Regions from separate parts of the Pseudoxanthobacter sp. genome, predicted to be linked through region 2. Evidence: riboswitches for the same ligand, from Rfam matches in the RefSeq annotation. Region 2 holds a riboswitch; the other holds the start of a gene.
What was found. A riboswitch is a leader RNA that binds a small molecule or an ion and turns the genes downstream of it on or off. The one in region 2 is predicted to bind thiamine pyrophosphate.
Positions count from the first base shown of each region.

Region 1 (5,289 bases), on a different contig from region 2:
GATGACGCGGTCGCCGCCGCCCAGCAGCATGCGCCAGCGCGGCGAGTAGTAGACCTCGTTGGCGCGGAAGTTCCAGTCCCACAGCGCATCGTTGGCCCCGCGCACGGCGAGGGCATAACGCTCCTCGCTTTCGCGCAGTGCCGCCGCTGCCCGCTGCCGGTCGGCTTCCGACGACAGGAACACGTTGAACCAGTGGGCGAGTTCGGCCACCTCGCCGCTGCCGACCACCGGCAGGGGGGCGACCTCGGCCACCGGGCGGTGCTGCACATCCTTGAAATGGCTGGTGATGGCGCGCAGCGGCCGCACGATGCGCTGGGCGCCGAGCGAACCGGCCACGACGACGATGACCATGCACAGGCCCAGCACGAAAATCGTCGCCGTGCCGATAAAGCGCACGGGCGAGTCGATGGCATCGAGCGGCGTGACGCTCACGATCCACCAGTTCGTCGTCTTCGCCCGCACCTGCCCGATCAGCATCTGCCGGCCGTCGATGCGCACCAGCTCGGAGGGCCGCTCCGTATCCAGCGCCTGCAGGATGGCATCGGGCGCCTTGCGGCCGATCAGGGCGGGGTCGCGGTTGTAGACGATGATGCCGGCATCGTTGACGACCATGGCCTGGGAGGCGTTCTCGGAGGCGGAAACGCCGAGATGCTCGAAAAGCTGCCGGCCGTCGGCATTGAGCACGACGACGCCGTCGGTGCGCTCGGCCACGCGCTCGCGGTCGAAGGTGCGCAGCGCAACGCCCACCGGCACCACCAGCCGGGGCGGCGTGCCGGCCCCGCCACGCCCGGGGTCGACCCGGGTTTCGAACCAGTGAATGCGGTGTTCCTCAGCGGTCACGGCACCGAAGATGGTGTCGCTTCCGACGGGCGGACCGGCCGCACCGCCATCGCCGATGTGCAGCGCGGTTCCGTTGGTTCCGATGACATCGATGGAATCGACGCCGCGCAAGTAGAGATAGGCATTCAGCACGCCGCCGATCTGCTCCTGCGCGCGCAGGCGGCTGAAGACATCGGGCTTGCGGCCGGGTGTGCTGCCAAGGGCGGAGCGCACCTCGTCGATGCCGGCGACCGAAACCAGCAGCGCCTCGATCTGGGAGAGCTGCATGTCGAGAATGTCGCGCTCGGCCGACAGTACGAGGCGCATGTATTTCTCGGTGACGTCGCGCACCGTGCTGCGCGCGACGTTGTAGGAAACCAGACCGAGAAACGCGAGCGGTCCGATGGACAGCAGGATGACGAAGAACGCAAAGGTGACGCCCAGCGAGGCGAAGCCACGCCGTCCCTTCCGCCTGGTGCCGCCGGCGGCTGCCGGCGTCCTTTCGCGCTCTGTGCCTTCCTGACTGGCGGACACCGCCCGTCCTTTCCTCAACGCATACTGAACGGGCCGCCGTTCAGGCGGGCAGCCGCGGGGTCTCAGGGCGGGGAGGACCCGAGGGCTTCCCGGTCAATGACCCGAACCGGCACGAGGGTCGCCGTGGAAACGGGCCGGCCCGCCAGAAGGTCCAGCGCCACCTGCACGGCAAGATAACCCTGCTCTTCGGCATTCTGATCGACGGTTGCCGTAATCAGCCCGGCAGCGATGCTGGGCCTGATTTCCGACAGGTTGTCGAAGCCGGCAATCGCAACGCCCGAAAGGCCCAGCTCCTGCACGGCTTGTAGCACGCCGACGGCCATCATGTCATTGGCGCAAAAGACATACCGGATGCCGGGGTGGGTTTTCAGGAAGGCGAGCGAGGCCTCGTAGGCATCTTCCACACGCCAGTTTCCGGCCAGTTGCCCGACCACGTTTATGTTGGCGTGCCGGGCGAAGGCATCGCCGGCGCCGGCAACGCGCTGGCGCGAATTGTCGGCATCCGGAATGCCGCCCACGATCAGCGCGGTGGCCGCCACGGCGGGGTTGTCGCCGCGCAGCAGGCGCTCGGTCACGGCATCGGCGGCCTTGCGGTTATCCACCGTTACCAGCGACGGGAGGCGCTGGCCGAACTGCTGCCAGTAGGCGAAGTCGAGCTGGTTGTCGACATTGACCACCACGATGCCGCGGCGCACGGCCTGCACCAGCACCGGCACCAGACGCGCCGAGTCGGCCGGGGCGATGACGATGGCGTCGACCGGCATCTTGATGAGGGAATCGACGAGGCCGATCTGCTGTTCGATGGCCGTCTCGCGCGAGGCGGTGCGCACCACCAGTTCGGCGCCGGCATCGTTGCTCGCCCGGCGGGCGCCGTCTTCCATGACAGCGAAGAACGGATTGGTGAGCGTCTTCATCACCAGTCCGATGACCGGGCGACGGGCCTCTTTCACCTCGGCACAGGCTGCGGGCACGGATGCGGTCAGACCGAGACCGACGGACGCCAGCATGGCAAGCGACGCACCGGCCAGAGCCCGCCGCGTCAGCCCGGTCTTTTTTCCGTCCCGCCGGTCCCCCCGGAATCCGGCTGGCAAGCACGTCTGCGCCGGCCATAGCGCACTCATCGGACCCGTCTCCCGCAATAGCCGCCCCACCGACAATCACAACATTGTGTCACCGACGGCAAGGATGAACGCGATCTGCGGGCGGGGCGAAAACGTCGCGGCGCACTGCGGTTGCAGGCCGGCCGGCAGCGACAACGGCAGGCAGTGACAGCGGGCACACGGGCCGGCGGCCGCGCCGCCGCCCCGTGCCGGCCCGCGACTGACTTCAGGCCGCAAGCGTGCCCGTCAGGCGCAGGGCGTAGCGCCCGCGCTGGTCCAGATCCTTCGGCCGCAGCGCCGCGAGCGCATCGGTGAGGCGCACGGCGAAGGTGCCCGGACCGGGATTGCCCTGCGCGGCGACCTCGCCGGCCACGCCCATCAGCACCATGGCTGCGGTCGCGGCTTCAAGGCCGGGCAGTCCGGCCCCGAGGAAGGCGCCGATGAGCGCGGTGCAGGTGCAGCCGGTGCCGGTTATGCGCGTCATCATTTCCACGCCGTTGGCCACTTCGACGGCCCGCGTGCCATCGGTGATGTAGTCGACCGGGCCGGAAACGACGACCGTGGCGCCGATGCGGCGGGCGAGGGCATCGGCATGCACCGCCGCCTCGTCGACGCCGTTTGCGGCATCCACGCCGCGGCCGGCGGATGCGCCGATGCTGGCGGCGATGATCTCGGAGGCGTTGCCGCGCACCACCGCCGGCCCTTCGCAAAGCAGCTGTGCCACGGTCTCGCGCCGGAAGGCGGTGACGCCGCCGGCCACCGGGTCCAGCACCCACGGCCGGCCGGCATCGCGGGCGGCGCGCACGGCCAGCACCATGGCGTCGCGGGCGGCCGCTGTCAGGGTGCCGATGTTGACCACCAGCGCGGAGGCGATGGCCGCGAACTCGGCCACCTCCTCCGGCGCGTGCAGCATGGCCGGGGCGGCGCCGGCGGCGAGCAGCGCGTTGGCGGTGGGCGTCATCACCACGAAATTGGTGATGTTGTGGACGAGCGGCGCGGCGGCGCGCATCTGCGCCAGCGCGGCGCCGGGCGAAAGCGACAGCGCCCCGGCGGGCGCGGCATCGCCGGGCAGGGCGGTTTCGGCCCCGTCGGTTGCAGAAACGGCGTCAGTTACAGAAACGGTGTCAGTTACAGAAACGGTCATGGACGTTCCCTCACGATCCGGGCGGATTCCGGGCGCGGGGGCAGCCGGGCAGGAAGCACCGGCTCAGCCACTCCCTTCGCCGGCATGACCCGGATCAGGTTCGATGGGTGTAATCTCAGCCGCCGCCGGCCATGCGCCCGTTGCGCAAGGTCCGGGGCGGCACCCCAAGGCTTGGACGGGCGCAGCATAGCGCGCTTTCCCGGCTTTGCAATTCTCCCGTCCGGCGCGGTCGCCGCCGGCCGTGCGGGCCGGGGGCGGGCCGGGGGCGGGCCGGGGCGGGCATTGCCGGCGCTGCGCGGCGGGGCTAAAGCTGCCGCTTCCGGCGCGAAAGCCGCAGAAAGGTGCCGTCCCGCATGTCCGTTGCCCCTCCGCACGTTCCCCCGGCCGTCGTGGTCCGCTTCGCGCCCTCGCCCACGGGCTACCTGCACCTTGGCAACGCCCGCACGGCGCTCATCAATTATCTGTTCGCCCGCCTTCACGGCGGCCGCTTCATCCTGCGCCTCGACGATACCGACCGCGAGCGCTCCACGGAGGCGTTCGCGCAGGCGATCGTGGAGGATCTGGCGTGGCTCGGCATTGAGCCCGACCTGATCGTGCGCCAGAGCGAGCGGCAGGATCGCCACGACGAGGCCGCCCGCCGGCTGCAGGCGGCCGGTGCGCTCTATGCCTGTTACGAGACGGCCGAGGAACTGGACTATCGCCGCAAACGGCTGCGCGCGCGCGGGCTGCCGCCGGTCTATGATCGCGCCGCACTGCGGCTCTCCGAAGCCGGGCGTGCCGCGCTGGAGGCCGGTGGCCGGGCGCCCTACATGCGCTTTCTGCTGCCCAACCACGATGGCGACCCGTTTGCGCCCCATGCGACCGAGATCGGCTGGCACGATCTGGTGCGCGGCCCGCAGACGGTCGATCTCGCCTCGCTGTCGGACCCCGTGCTGGTGCGCGCCGGCGGCAGCTATCTCTACACGCTGCCCTCGGTGGTGGACGACATCGACCTCGGGGTGACGCACGTCATCCGCGGCGAGGACCATGTGACCAACACGGGCGTGCAGATTGCGCTGTTCCGGGCGCTTGGCGGCGGCGTGCCGGCCTTCGGGCACCACAATCTGCTGATTCTGGCCGATGGCAGCCAGATGTCGAAGCGCACCGGCACGCTGTCGCTGCGCGGCCTGCGGGCCGATGGCTTCGAGCCGATGGCGGTGGCCTCGCTGGCGGTTCTCGTTGGCACGGCGGCGGCGGTGGAGGCGCTGCCGTCGCTGGAGGTGCTGGCTTCGAGGCTCGATCTCGCCCACATCTCCCGCGCGCCGGCGCACTTCGATCCGGCGGAAATCGGGGTGCTCAACGCCCGCCTCGTGCACGGCATGGATTATGAGACGGTACGCCCCCGGCTGATCGCCCTGGGGGCCGATCTCGGGCCGGCGTTCTGGGCAGCGGTGCGGGCCAACCTGACGACGGTCGGCGCGGTGACGGTGTGGCGGGACGTGGTGCGCGGCCCGGTGCCGCGCGCGCCCGACCTGCAGGAGGAGGCCGGCTTTCTGGCTGCCGCGCGCGCCCTTCTGCCGCCGCCGCCATGGGATGAAACCAGCTTCCGCACCTGGACGAAGGCGCTTCAGGCCGAGACCGGCCGCCGTGGCCGGGCGCTGTTCCATCCGCTGCGGCTGGCCGTGACCGGCCGGGAGGACGGGCCGGAAATGG
Region 1 covers NZ_DAISHT010000187.1:440-5,728, reverse strand. The annotation lists partial or broken gene V7067_RS14195 (diguanylate cyclase) at 1-1,353, opposite strand, end outside; gene V7067_RS14190 (substrate-binding domain-containing protein) at 1,416-2,324, opposite strand; gene thiM (hydroxyethylthiazole kinase) at 2,680-3,462, opposite strand; TPP riboswitch at 3,651-3,774, opposite strand; gene V7067_RS14180 (glutamate--tRNA ligase) at 3,951-5,289, shown strand, end outside.
Region 1: linked by a shared signal. The riboswitch ahead of thiM (hydroxyethylthiazole kinase) and the one ahead of thiE (thiamine phosphate synthase) in region 2 are both predicted to bind thiamine pyrophosphate.

Region 2 (5,289 bases):
GATAGGGGCGATGGCATCGAAGAAGGCGAGCGAGGCTTCGCCGGTGAGCTGGCGGATGGCATCGGCAAGGGGCGGGGCGGTGAGCGGGCCGGTGGCCACCACCACGCTGTCCCAGTCCTGCGGCGGCAGTCCGGCGATCTCCTCGCGCACCACGCTGATGAGCGGATGGCCTTCCAGCGCGGCGGTGACGGCGGCGGAAAACGCCTCGCGGTCCACCGCCAGCGCGCCGCCGGCCGGCACCGGGTTGGCATCGGCGGCCGCGAGGATGAGCGAGCCGGCGCGGCGCATTTCCGCGTGGATCAGGCCGACGGCGTTGGCATAGGCATCGTCGGAGCGGAACGAGTTGGAGCACACCAGTTCCGCGAAGCCCTCGGTGCGGTGGGCCTCGGTGCCGCGCACCGGGCGCATTTCGTGCAGCACCACCGGCACGCCGTGGCGGGCGATCTGGAAGGCGGCCTCGGAGCCGGCGAGCCCGCCGCCCACCACATGGACCGGCTTCAGGCCCGGGTGCGCCGGAGCCGCGGCGGAGGCGAGATCGAAGGGCATCGGACAGAAGGGCATGGCGCGGGCCTCCGGCAACGCAGGGGGGCGGAGCGGGCGCCCCTGCGGCGCGCCCTGCATCTTTGCCGGCTGTATGGCGTCCGCGGGGCCGGGGCGTCAACTGGGCCGGGGCGCGGACGGGCGCGCAAGCGGCTTGAACACGGCGCCGGCAGTGTCTAAGAGTTGCGCAACGGCATGAAACCGGCGCCGGCTCTGCCGCGCACCCGATGCCCGGCCCGCACCCCGCCAGACCGGCGGACCGGCGGGCGGGGCCGCGGAAGCGGCTCATGCCGGCAACGGCGGCGGAAAGCCGCCGGCGTTCCATCGGCGGCCGCCCGGCCGCCCATAACGACGATCTCATGGGGGTGTCCCCGTGCACCGGCGGCAGCCGGCTGCCGGGGGCTGAGAGGCACCAGCGCCAACCCCTTGTACCTGAACCGGATCATGCCGGCGGAGGGAATTGAGACATGAGCACCACCGATCCGGCGCCGGAAGCGCCGTCCCGTCTTCGCCGCCCTGTCGATATCAGGGTCTATTGTCTGGTCGATCCGCTGCAGACGCGCGGCCGGCCGCTGGTCGATGTCGCGCGTGCGGCGGTCGCCGGCGGCGCCACGCTGGTGCAGTATCGCGACAAGCACGGCTCGACGCGCGACATGATCGCCAATGCCCGCGCGCTGAAGCAGGCGCTGGAAGGCACCGGCGTGCCGCTGGTCATCAACGACCGGGTGGACGTGGCCCTCGCGGCCGGCGCCGACGGCACCCATGTGGGCCAGAGCGATATCGCGGTGCGCGATGCGCGCCGTCTGCTCGGGCCGCAGGCCATCGTCGGCCTCAGCATCGGCAGCATCGCCGATGCCCACGCGGCGGCCTATGGCGAACTGGATTATGTGTGCATCGGCGCGGTCTTCCAGACGCTTTCCAAGGCCGATGCCGAGCCGCCCATGGGGCTTGGCGGCCTCTCGCGCATCGCCACGGCGATCCGCGGCCGCGACGACGGGGTGCCGGTCGGCGCCATCGCCGGCATCACGCAGGATAACGCGGCCGGGGTGATCGGCGCGGGCGTGGGCGGCGTGGCCGTCATTTCCGCCATCACCGCCGCGCCCGACCCGTGGATGGCCGCCCGTGCCCTGCGCCTTGCCGTCGACCGGGCGCTGGCCCCGGCCGGTGCGGCCTGACGGCGGAGAGCATCATGACCGGTTCGCAGTCCGCGGCGAGCGCCGCAGCCCCCGCCATTGCCGTGACCATTGCCGGATCGGATTCCGGCGGCGGCGCCGGCATTCAGGCCGACCTGAAGACCTTTTCCGCCCTCGGCGTCTACGGCGCCAGCGTGGTGACGGCGCTGACGGCGCAGAACACCCTCGGCGTCAGCGACGTGTTCGACGCGCCGGCGGAGTTCGTGCGGGCGCAGATCGACGCCGTCTTTTCCGATCTGGCCGTTTCGGCGGTGAAGATCGGCATGGTCTCGCGCATCGACACCATCATTGCCATCGCCGAGGGGCTCGACGCCTTCGACGGCGGCCCCGTGGTGGCGGATCCGGTGATGGTGGCCACCTCCGGCGATCCGCTGCTGGTGCCGGAGGCGGTGGCCGCCCTCATCGAATATCTGCTGCCGCGCTCCTACCTGCTGACGCCGAACCTGCCGGAGGCCGCGCGCCTGACCGGGCTGCCGCTGGCGGAGAGCGAGGCGGAAATCGTGGCGCAGGCGGAAAAGCTGCTGTCTGCCGGCCCTTATGCGGTGCTGCTGAAGGGCGGCCACCTGAGCGGCCCGCAGGCGCGCGACCTGCTGGTGACGGCCGGCGGCGAACGACGCTGGTTCACCGCACCGCGCCATGTGACCATGAACACCCACGGCACCGGCTGCACCCTGTCGTCGGCTATTGCCGCCGGTCTTGCGCAGGGGCTGGCGCTGGAGCCGGCGATTGCGCGGGCAAAAGCCTATCTCACCGAAGCAATCCGCGCCGCCGATGTGTTGAAGATCGGCAACGGCCATGGTCCCGTGCACCATTTTCATGCGTTGTGGCCGCCGCCGGAGCCGGGAAAAGCCGCTTCGTCACAAGGATGATACTGGAATCGCGTCCTGATCCCTCATCGCCGGAGCGGCTGAGACCCTGAGGTCCTCGCGTCCGCGGCCCCCGCGCCGCTCCGGTCTTTCGCCCCTGAGCGCTTCTGCCGGGGCATGAGGGATCAACGATGATGGACCAGTTCATCAACGATACGGCGGCGCTCGGCCGCCTGCCGCCGGATGACGATGCCCCGCGCCACTACCGCGCGCTCTTTCTCTCCGACATTCACCTCGGAACCCGCGGCTGTCAGGCCGAACTGCTGCTCGACTTTCTGCGCGTGCACGATGCCGAGACGATCTATCTGGTCGGCGATATCGTCGACGGCTGGCGGCTGCGGCGGGCGTGGTACTGGCCGCAGACCCACAACGATGTGGTCCAGAAGCTGCTGCGCAAGGGGCGCAAGGGCGCGCGTATCGTCTATATCCCCGGCAACCATGACGAGTTTCTGCGCGATTATCTCGGCAGTCATTTCGGCGGCGTCGAAGTGGTCGATTCCACTGTGCACACGGCGGCCGACGGCCGGCGCTTTCTGGTCATTCACGGCGACCAGTTCGACGTGGTCGTGCGCCATGCAAAATGGCTCGCGTTCCTTGGCGATTGGGCTTACACAACGGCATTGGCCACCAATACGTGGGTCAATGTCGTGCGCCGCCGCCTTGGGCTGACCTACTGGTCACTTTCGGCCTGGGCCAAGCTGAAGGTGAAAAACGCCGTGAACTTCATCGGCAAGTTCGAGGAAGCGCTGGCGACGGAAGCCCGTCGTTCCGGCGTGGACGGCGTGATCTGCGGCCACATTCACCATGCCACGATGCACGACCGGTTCGGCATCGGATATATCAACACGGGCGACTGGGTTGAAAGCTGCACGGCCATCGTGGAAACCCACGACGGCCGCTTCGAGCTGATCCGCTGGACCAGCAATGCGGCCGGCCAGCCCCTTCGCCAGCAAGCCCACCGCGAGCGTGCTGCCGCATGAAGCGACTGATGGTCGTATCGGATGCCTGGCATCCGCAGATTAACGGTGTGGTCCGCACCATGGAGCGGACCATGGAGGGGCTTGCCGGTCTGGGTGTGGAATCCTGCACGCTCACCCCGCAGGACTATCGCACGCTGCCGTGCCCGACCTATCCGGAGGTGCGCCTTTCCGTGACGCGGCCGAAGAGCGTGGGCCGTGCCATTGCCGGGGCGAAGGTCGATGCGGTGCACATCGTCACTGAAGGCCCGCTCGGCATTCTGGCGCGCCGGTTCTGCATTGCCACGGGGCTGCGTTTTACCACCAGCTACCACACCCGTTTTCCCGAATATCTGCATGCCCGCGTGCCGGTGCCGCTGCGCTGGACTTATGCGTGGATGCGCCGTTTCCACAATGCCGCGGCCGGCTGCATGATCGCCACGCCCTCGCTGGAGGCGGAACTGGCCGCGCGCGGGTTCCGCAATCTGATGCGCTGGGACCGCGGCGTCGACAGCGCGCTGTTCAACCCGGACTATGCCAGCGTGCTCGACCTGCCGCGGCCGATCTTCGGCTATGTCGGCCGCGTGGCGGTGGAAAAGAACATCGAGGCGTTCCTCGATCTCGACCTGCCGGGTTCGAAGGTGGTGGTCGGCGGCGGCCCGGCGCTGGAGGATCTGCGCAAGCGCTATCCTCATGTGCTGTTCACGGGCGCGAAGCTGGGGCCGGAACTGGCGAGCTATTATGCCTCGCTCGATGTGTTCGTCTTCCCGAGCCTGACGGACACCTTCGGCAACGTGCTGCTGGAGGCGCTGGCCTGCGGCGTGCCGGTGGCGGCCTTCCCGGTGACCGGGCCGCTCGATGTGATCGGCCGCACCGGGCCGGGCGTGCTCGACGCCGACCTGCGCGCCGCCGCGCTGGCCGCGCTGGAAATTCCGCGGGCGCGGGCCCGGGCGTTTGCGCTCAATTTCAGCTGGGAAGCCTCCAGCCGCCAGTTCTACGACAATGTCGTGGCGGCGCTGGATGGCCACGCCGAGGGGCGGGGGTTCCACGAACTCCGGCTGGCAGCCGAATAGGCCGGGCAGGCCGCGGCTCTGGCAGCCGCACCGGAAGCGCCCCATATCTGTCTCGGACCGATCGCCGGAAGGCGCGTGAGAGGGATGACGATGGCCGCTTCTGCTGCTGCCGGCCGGCGGGCCGGTTTCCGGGCTGTTTTTCTGGCGCTGGTGGCGGGCGCGGGCCTGATGGCGGCCGCCGCGCCGGCCCGTGCCGAGGAGCCGGATCTCATTTTCCGCAAATCGACGGTGTGGAAGTTCCTCACGCCGGATGACAAGCTCGCCGTCTATGGCATTGACGATCCTGTGGTTGAGGGCGTCGCCTGCCATTTCACCGTGCCCGAGAAGGGTGGTATGGCGGGGCTGTTCGGCGTGGCGGAAGAGGTGTCGGATATCTCGCTGGCCTGCCGGCAGGTGGGGCCGATCTCGTTCCGCGAAAAGTTCGCGCAGGGCGACGAGATGTTCCGGCAGAGCCGGTCGCTGTTCTTCAAGAAGATGCGCATCGTGCGCGGTTGCGACCCGAAGCGCAACGTGCTCGTCTATATGGTCTATTCGGACAAGCTGATCGAAGGCAGCCCGAAGAACTCGACCTCCTCCGTGCCGATCATGCCGTGGGGGACGGCCGAGCCGCCGCGCTGCGCCGACTGGCTGGAAGACTGAGGCGGTGCGGCCGCGCACGGCA
Region 2 covers NZ_DAISHT010000075.1:8,485-13,773, reverse strand. The annotation lists gene trmFO (methylenetetrahydrofolate--tRNA-(uracil(54)-C(5))-methyltransferase (FADH(2)-oxidizing) TrmFO) at 1-546, opposite strand, end outside; TPP riboswitch at 892-1,017, shown strand; gene thiE (thiamine phosphate synthase) at 1,008-1,715, shown strand; gene thiD (bifunctional hydroxymethylpyrimidine kinase/phosphomethylpyrimidine kinase) at 1,730-2,602, shown strand; gene V7067_RS09180 (UDP-2,3-diacylglucosamine diphosphatase) at 2,731-3,579, shown strand; gene V7067_RS09175 (glycosyltransferase family 1 protein) at 3,588-4,628, shown strand; gene V7067_RS09170 (CreA family protein) at 4,797-5,267, shown strand.